Prochlorococcus marinus str. MIT 9313: one gene and its partner. The protein of the gene in region 2 interacts with the protein of the main gene of each other region in a pairwise test. Links are inferred from orthologs where the notes say so. Each region holds a gene or a part of one and is shown on either strand. Other genes may lie near its edges.

The links. Proteins that work in one complex are often made in the same cells at the same time.
Region 1: the proteins of AKG35_RS10225 (region 2) and lpdA interact in binary tests that used the Escherichia coli proteins (3 or more experiments, as listed by UniProt). The link is inferred for Prochlorococcus marinus str. MIT 9313 from one-to-one orthologs.

What each region holds. Positions count from the first base shown.
Region 1 is NC_005071.1:381,366-385,186, reverse strand. The notes cover bases 792-3,727. They hold lpdA (dihydrolipoyl dehydrogenase), read right to left. Parts: upstream 3,027-3,727; coding sequence 1,557-3,026; downstream 792-1,556. Other genes in these bases: AKG35_RS01785 (TrmH family RNA methyltransferase), read right to left, coding at 3,032-3,727; trpC (indole-3-glycerol phosphate synthase TrpC), read right to left, coding at 792-1,493. In the rest of the region: AKG35_RS01800 (hypothetical protein), read right to left, coding at 42-260; more of trpC, read right to left, coding at 588-791; more of AKG35_RS01785, read right to left, coding at 3,728-3,821. UniProt on the Escherichia coli protein: Lipoamide dehydrogenase is a component of the glycine cleavage system as well as of the alpha-ketoacid dehydrogenase complexes.
Region 2 is NC_005071.1:2,021,648-2,026,241, reverse strand. The notes cover bases 660-3,741. They hold AKG35_RS10225 (UvrD-helicase domain-containing protein), read left to right. Parts: upstream 660-1,037; coding sequence 1,038-3,446; downstream 3,447-3,741. Other genes in these bases: AKG35_RS10220 (sulfotransferase), read left to right, coding at 3,648-3,741; AKG35_RS13060 (hypothetical protein), read left to right, coding at 720-1,019; AKG35_RS10230 (hypothetical protein), read right to left, coding at 660-698. Also shown: more of AKG35_RS10230, read right to left, coding at 1-659; more of AKG35_RS10220, read left to right, coding at 3,742-4,247. UniProt on the Escherichia coli protein: A helicase with DNA-dependent ATPase activity. Unwinds DNA duplexes with 3'-5' polarity. Translocates on single-stranded DNA with 3'-5' polarity. Initiates unwinding more efficiently from a nicked substrate than double-stranded DNA.

The DNA of each region.
Region 1 (3,821 bases), 1.6 Mb from region 2 along the record:
TGAACAGATCAGGCGCTATAAGCATTGTAGGCAAGCTCTGCTCATGCATGGGCCTTGAGCTGTTCGTCGCGCAGAGAAGCAAGGAACTCAACACAACAGTCGCTTGCCTCTTGATCCGCAAATAAGCGCTGCGAACGCTCGTTCATCAGAGATCTCATCTGATTATCAAAGTCGTCGTCTGCAAACAAGCGCAATGATTTCTCAACATGATCTGCACGTAAAGAGGTAATCAGCTCAGGCAACTCACGAACCTCGAGCATTGCCAATTTGTGTCGCCATCTCATCAAGGCTGTTGAATCGAAACAACAGAGCCACCCCCTGGAAAATGCCTGAAATAGTTAGAAGATTAGAAACAGAAGGATGACACCTATGAGCAACAAACAGAATTAACGCATCAAGGAAGCGGCGAAAGATCTCGAGAAACCGCCAACCAAAACAAGGAACTTAAAGACACTCACCAAGACCTCAACCAAGCGCATCTTGAGCTCAAAGAGCAACGGCTCATCCTTAACTCACAGCAAGCTCAGATCAACCTCTTGCTGTGGTAATGCATCGCAACGATTCCTCAAATAAAAGAAAAAAAGTGATCAGCTGTTGCTCGTTCCTTCGTCTCCAATCATCAGCTGCTGTAAGCCAGCACAAACATCCGACTGACGCATCAGGGCTTCTCCTACCAACACAGCTTCAGCGCCTACTGCCTGAACCCTGTCCAAATCAGCGCGGTTAAACAAGCCCGATTCACTCACCAACAAGACACCCTGCTGCTGCAATCGAGTAGCGAATTGCTGGCTCAGTGTTTCAGTGGTTTCAAGGTCTGTCTCAAAGGTGGTGAGATCACGATTATTGATACCAATCAGTGGGAAACCACCAAGGTTGAGAACCCGTTCAAGTTCCTCAGCATCATGCACTTCCACTAAGACATTGAGTCCAAGACTGTTGGCCACCTTGCTCAAATACGTCAGGTCCTGATCAGAGAGGATCGCCACAATCAACAAGGCAGCATCTGCACCTGCAGCACGCGCCTGATAAAGCTGATATGGCGTCAGGATGAAGTCCTTACATAGCAGTGGTAGCCCAACCGTCTGCCGCACCTCAACAAGCACCTCAAATCCACCCTGGAAGAAGCTCTTATCGGTCAGCACAGACAAGCAACTAGCACCACCTTCCGCATAGGCATTGGCGATCAAAACAGGGTCAAAGTCCGCACGGATCACACCTTGACTTGGGCTGGCCTTCTTCACTTCAGCAATCACTGCCGGAGCTCGCGAAGCCTGACGCAAGGCTGCAATGAAATCTCGAGGGATGGGCAAGTCTGCGATCTGAGATTTAAGCGTCTCTAGGGGTACACGCTGTCTTGCCGTCTCAACTTCACGGTCCTTCTCCCAAACAATCTTCTCAAGAATGTGGCGCGGCTCAGCATCGGCGTGAGGAATGGCGTACTGCAAATGCGCCACCTTGACACTTGGATTGGGCGGACGTCTGCGGATCTCCATCGGGTGATAGTGCAATTAAAAACAGTGAACCGCAGGGCTAAGACCTGCTTGAAGAACAGCGGCCTAGGAAGCACTGGCCGATGCAACAACCGCCTTAGCCAGCTGTTTGGCCGCCTGTTTATAGGCCACTTCCACCACTTCACTCAGGGTGGGATGGGTATGCACTTCAGTGGCCAATTGAGCAACGCTCTGACGTCGTGCCACCGCATTGGCTACCTCCTGGATCAAATCGGCGGCGTGCAATCCATAGATATGAGCACCAAGAACTTCACCATTGTCTTTGCGGAACAACAACTTCATCAATCCATCACTCTCCAGCTCTGCTAGTGCTTTGGAATTGGCCTTGAAATAGCTGCGCACACTCCCCAACTCAAACCCATCCTTGGCGGCAAGATCTTTGGCATCAGCTTCACTCAACCCCACTGAACTGATCTCCGGATGAGTGAAGGTTGCGGCTGGAATACTGCGGTAATCAATCGTGCGGGAGTGTCCCTGAATGTTGTCAACAGCCAGCGTGCCCTGTGCTGCGGCTGTATGGGCCAACATCAGCTTGCCAGTGACATCACCGACGGCCCAAAGATGAGGCAGCGGCTTTCCGTTGACCAATACCCGCATGCTGTCGTCAATCGGCACAAAGCCACGATTGGTCTCCACACCAACCGACTCAAGATTGAGCCCCTTGCTACTTGGCACCCGACCAGTAGCGACGAGCACCGCATCCACCTCCAAGCTATCCACCAGCTCACGGCTTTTCATCTCCGCCAGTTCGATCCTTACCGGGCAGCCAGGGATCACCTTGCTAGCCAGCACACCAGCACGTGCATCGATGTCACGTCCTTCAATCAAATGCCGAGCTGCCATCTTGGTGATGTCGGGGTCAAAGGTTGGCATGACCCGATCCAACGCCTCAATCATCGTGACTTCACAGCCGAGAGCCGTATAAACATCGGCAAATTCAAGGCCGATATAACCACTGCCGATAATTGCAATCCAACGCGGCAGCCATTCCAAATTCACGGCTTCATCACTGGTAAAAACCGTGCGTCCATCGGTTTCAATCCCAGGGGGCACAAATGGATCAGAGCCTGTGGCAAGGATCACATCCCTGGCAGTGAGCAGCCGATCCACTCCACTTTTCTCTCTCAAGCCAATTCGCTGGCTTCCCTCCAATCGTCCATGGCCACGCAGGATCGTGACACCAGCCCGCTGCAGCGTTTTGGTGAGGTTGCTACGAATCGTGGCCACCAACTGGTTGGCATGGTCAGCAATCTTCTGGCGTTCAAAACGCACCGGTGCAGCATGGATCCCGAAACCAGATAGGTGTTCAGCATCAGCCAGCTCACGCACCCTTCCACTAGCAGCAAGCAATGCCTTAGAGGGCACACAGCCTCGATTCACGCAAGTGCCGCCCATCTCACCTGATTCCACAATCGCCACCTTGAGGCCATCATCAGCGGCATGCTTGGCGGCATCAAAACCGCCGTAACCCGCACCGATCACGATCACATCGAAGTCGAAACTGGCTTCGCTCACCCGAACTACTGCGTGGAGAAGGTCATTGTGGCTCGTCGCCGCTCAAGCAGTAGTGGCACCGCCACCGCCGCCACATTGAGCGACTCAACTGCTGCGCTATGCGGCAAGGTCACGCAATCAGTACAACACGCCTGCAGACGCGGATGCAGGCCGGATCCCTCATTGCCCAGCACCAACACAGTCGGTTTTCTCCAGTCCAGCTGCCAATAAGGCAAACAAGAATGGGCTGCAGAAGAGCCCGGCACCATGGTGGCCACGACCTGTAAACCGTGACTAGCAGCCCATTCAAGCTGCTCAGCCAACTGCTCCACGGCCTCCTGCCCTGATGACCCGAAGCGCTGATAGGGCAACTGCAGGATGGCCCCCGCCGAAGCCCTCAACACTTTTGGGCTAAGGGGATCCGCCCCGGACGCAAGCCAAACCGCCTCCACCTCTGCCGCCAAGGCTGTTCGCAGCAAGGTGCCAAGGTTGCCAGGATCCTGCAGCCGATCCAAAGCCAACACAAACTTGGCTTGATTAACAGCCTGCGGAAGAGAGTCAAGGGGCACAAGGCTGGCGACACCATCTGGGCTGACTGTCGTCAACGAAGCCTCCAAAACACTTGGGGTGACCTGATGAATCAAGGTTTCTGCAGGCAAAGCCTGCACAAGATCCCCATGACGCTCCAGCCAAAAGTTGGTCGCCACAATCTCTTTAGGACGGTGTGTGGTTCGCAACACTTCCTGAAGCAGGTGGGTTCCCTCAAGCAGCAACAAAGCCTGCTCTTGACGACCTTCGCTGCTAGCGAGGAATTTC
Region 2 (4,594 bases):
CCCAATAGACCATGCTGTCCGATTAATTGGATTAGGCCGCTGTCTGCAGATTGATTGTTGCAGGCATTAACCATGTTTTCCAGGTTGTATCCAATGCCATGGACGATCTTTCCATTCCCTGCAAAAATAGAATTTTGAAGCCAGCATTGCCAGAAGCTCAGTCTGAGTTTTTCGCTGGCCATTCCTACTCCTATATCAGGCTGAATTGCAGTGGCCCAAATAGCGGCGGCGATCAACCCAGCCGTGGCTGAAGTAATCCATGTTTGTATGCGTCGAGCTGAGCGATTTGGAATGTAATCCTTGATGCAAATGGCGAATGCTGCCATGGCTGCGATTAGGGGCACTCCAGCTGCCATGCGTGAGCCTGTCTGTAGGCAAAGTCCATAACCGCTGATGCACCCCAGGGTATGAATTACCTTTGCGATTGGCTGACGATCTCTCCTTAAACCGTAAAAACAGAGAATTGTGGTGAGTGCAATAACGGATGCCAATGCATTTACTCTTCCAAATCCTAGTTCGAAAATTTGATTATTGACTGCGGTAAGCCAATTGTCGCTACTTCCAGCTGGGTATCCCGAAGAAGCAATCCAGATCAATTTTGTATTGATAAATAAGGCCGAGCAGCTGATCCAGCGCAGAAGGCGTGTCCAGTCGTCAATGAGATAAGTAGCTCCGACGCTAAGAGCGGCGACGATCAAGATGTAAAAGGAAGCACCTGGATGGTCGTCAAGCCGGATGATTGTTCTTGCCTGAAAAAAAACAAGGCTCGAGATCACAATCTGAAAGAGGTTCTGTTGTCGCCAATTCCTTTGATTCCGATCATGAAATATTTGTATGCAGCATCGAAGGCCGATCCAGGCGGTCAGCAGGCCCAGCGTCCATGCGTGGTGACTTCGTTCAAGTCCGAGAAAAAGACTGGCGGCGAAAAGAGCATCAACCGGCCTTGTTTCATGTGCGAACCGGATCAGGCGGTTGCGGTGCATTCCTTCCCTGTTTTGGTAATACCGAATTTAAGGTGAGCCCAAATCGGATGTTTGATGAGTTTCCTGGCTGGCCTCAATGACGCTCAGCGAAGGGCGGTGGATCATCACGAGGGCCCGTTGTTGTTGGTGGCCGGTGCGGGCAGCGGCAAAACGCGAGCTCTGACCCATCGCATCGCCCATCTCATCGGCGAACACGGAGCCGATCCGTCTCAGATCCTTGCGGTGACTTTCACCAACAAGGCGGCCCGGGAGATGAAGGAGCGTCTTGAGCTGTTGCTGGCTCAGCGTCTTGCGCAGAGTCAGTTTGGGCAGCCCTGGAGCACCCTGCCACCTGTGGAGCAGCGTCAGCTGCGCACCCGCATCTACCGCGAGGTGACCAAGGAGCTGTGGATCGGCACCTTCCATGCCCTGTTCGCGCGAATGTTGCGTTACGACATAGACAAGTTCAAAGACAAGGAGGGACTCACCTGGACGAAGCAGTTCTCGATTTACGACGAGGCCGATGCCCAGAGTTTGGTTAAGGAGATTGTGACTCAGGAGCTACAGCTCGATCCCAAGCGCTTTGAGCCTAAGAAGGTGCGCTGGGCGATTAGTAACGCCAAAAATCAAGGCTGGTTTCCTGATCAATTGGCAGCACAGGTCGATGGTCAGCGAGGCAAGCTCACGGTTGAGACGTATCGGCGTTATCGCAAGGCATTAGCGGCGAACAACGCTCTTGATTTTGACGACCTGCTGTTGTTGCCCGTCCAGTTACTTCAGCAGAACGAGCAGATACGACGTTATTGGCACAATCGTTTTCGACATGTGTTGGTTGATGAATACCAAGACACCAATCGCACTCAGTACGAGTTGATCAAGTTGTTGGTTACCGATGGTCGTGAACCTGAAACCTTTGAGGATTGGCAGGGCCGTTCAGTTTTTGTGGTCGGCGATGCAGATCAAAGCATCTACAGCTTCCGTGCGGCTGACTTCACGATCTTAATGGGCTTTCAGGACGACTTTGGCGACAAAGCATCAGACGATTCCACTCGCACCATGGTGAAGTTGGAGGAGAATTATCGCTCTACCTCAACAATTCTGGAGGCAGCTAATGCCTTGATCGCTAACAATACAGAGCGGATTGACAAGGTATTGCGAGCTACCCGTGGCGAGGGGGAGTTGATCACCCTTACTCGCTGTGACGATGAGATCGCAGAAGCTGAAGCTGTAGTGCATCGAATGCGCATGCTGGAAGCTGCTCATCCAGAATTTCGCTGGGGAGATGTGGCAGTGTTGTACCGCACCAATGCCCAGTCAAGGGCGATTGAGGAGTCGTTGGTGCGTTGGCGTATTCCTTACATTGTCGTGGGCGGATTACGTTTTTATGACAGGCGTGAAATCAAGGATGTTTTGGCCTATTTACGCTTATTGGTCAACCCCGCCGATACGGTGAGCCTGCTCAGAGTCATCAATGTGCCCAAGCGAGGCATTGGCAAGACCACCTTGCAGAGACTTGCTGATGCTGCCAATCAACTTGGGATTCCTTTGTGGGATGTGGTGAGTGATGCCGAAGCAGTGCGCTCACTAGGAGGCAGATCGGCGAAGGGGTTGTTGCAGTTCTGTGAATTGATCAATGACTTGCAATGCTCGAGTCAAGATCAGATTCCTTCGGAGATGATTCAGCAGGTGATGGAGAAGAGTGGCTATATCAGTGAGCTGATAACTGAAGCTACCGATGAGGCAGAGGAGAGGCGACGCAATTTGCAAGAACTTGTGAATGCTGCTTTGCAATACCAGGAAGAAAATGAAGAGAGCAATCTTGAGGGCTTTTTAGCCTCCGCTGCGTTGGCCAGCGATGCTGATAGCAAGGATACGGCTGCTGATCGGGTGACGTTAATGACCTTGCATAGCAGTAAGGGACTGGAGTTTCCCTTGGTCTTTCTGGTTGGTATGGAGCAGGGGCTTTTCCCTAGCTATCGCTCCCTTGATGATCAATCCTCTTTGGAGGAAGAACGACGCCTTTGCTATGTGGGGATGACACGTGCCAAAGAACGTTTGTTTTTGTCTCATGCCAGTGAGCGAAGACTTTGGGGTGGCATGCGACAGCCTGCTGTTCCCTCACTATTTCTTGCTGAGTTGCCCGAGGGTTTGGTGCAGGGTGATCTCCCTCAAATTGGTGGTGTGGCATTACGGCGTGAGCGACGGCTTGACCGTTTGACGCGGGTTGATCGCGCTGACAATCAAAGGATCAAAGTCGGTGGTGTGAGCGGAGCCCCTAGCAATGCAGTGCGGCGGCGGCAGGCTGGGCCTGCTCCAGGCAAGGCATGGGTCGTGGGCGACCGGGTCGTTCATTCCAGCTTTGGCGAAGGGGAGATTACCCATACCTTCGGCAGTGGCGAAAAAGTGTCGATTGCTGTCAAGTTTGCTGGTATGGGGCCAAAGATTCTTGATCCACGTTTGGCCCCGATTGAGCCTTTGGATTAGGCCATGAGGACATGGCATATAAAAACTGCTCTTGATCCGAGGCCTGGGCCATAGCTGCACCACCATTCTCGATTTGGCATTGGGGAGCCACCCACGCATGATCGGACTAGGAGAGGCTCTATGCATTTTGCGGACTCCTTCACCAGGTGAAGAGCAACGTGGTCCTGCTCGTCTTAGGGCTGAATTCCGTCATCAGCGTTTGTGTACTTGTGGCAGAACCGCGTGGAGCTGTCCGGTTTGGGGGCCTTTCTCGAATGGTTACCTGCACACGACCATTTCCCCCTTGTTGAAAAGTTGCAGCAGCTGCTTGCTGAAGTTGACCATCATGTCAAGCAGCAGGGGGATGCAATTGAGTGGATGGTGAAGTCCTATCAGGACGAAATGGTGTTGCCGTTTGTTGATGATCCGGCCCTTGAAATTCGTATTCTTTATCTCACCCGAGATGTACGTAGCTGGGCCCATTCCCGCTCCAGGGATGGTCGTCTCAAGAAGCATTGGCTACCTGGCCTGAAGCCGCTGCTGCGCTGGTGTCGGGTGAATGCTCGTCAGGACCGATTGCTGCAGGCCAGCGGTCGCCCGGTGTTTCGGCTCGGTTACGAGCAGTTGGCGCTTGACCCTGAGAGGAGTGTGCGGCGGCTCTGTGCCTGGCTGGAAATCCCTTTCGATGAGCAAAGGCTCCAGCCAACGCAACATTCCACGAGTCACATCCTTGCGGGCAACCAGATGAGTTTTGATGCCAACCGTGGGGCATCGATCCGTTGCAAGGGTGCTTGGATGGGGCACTCGTCGAGTTTGGTTTAGCTGGCCTTGCTGTTGCCATGGGTGAGGCAATTAAATCAGAGACTTGTGTATTCAAAAGATCATTAGTTGAATAACTAGAGTGGATCGATATGAAGATTCGAGCAAAATGAGCTGTTGGTTTTGTATTAATGATGTCGATAAATACTTCTGTTCTTGAGTTCAGGTTTAAATTGGTAGATTTGTCTGTATGGGCCCAAGTCGACATTGTACTTCTCGATTTTTTACTTGTGTCGATATCGAGGAAAAATCCCCTGACCTTGGAGAGTAGTGTTGGCCTTGGTTGATGCCTGAAATGATCGTATGAGTGCGATTGTCGACGTCGAACAGGACAATGCGATCATGATGTA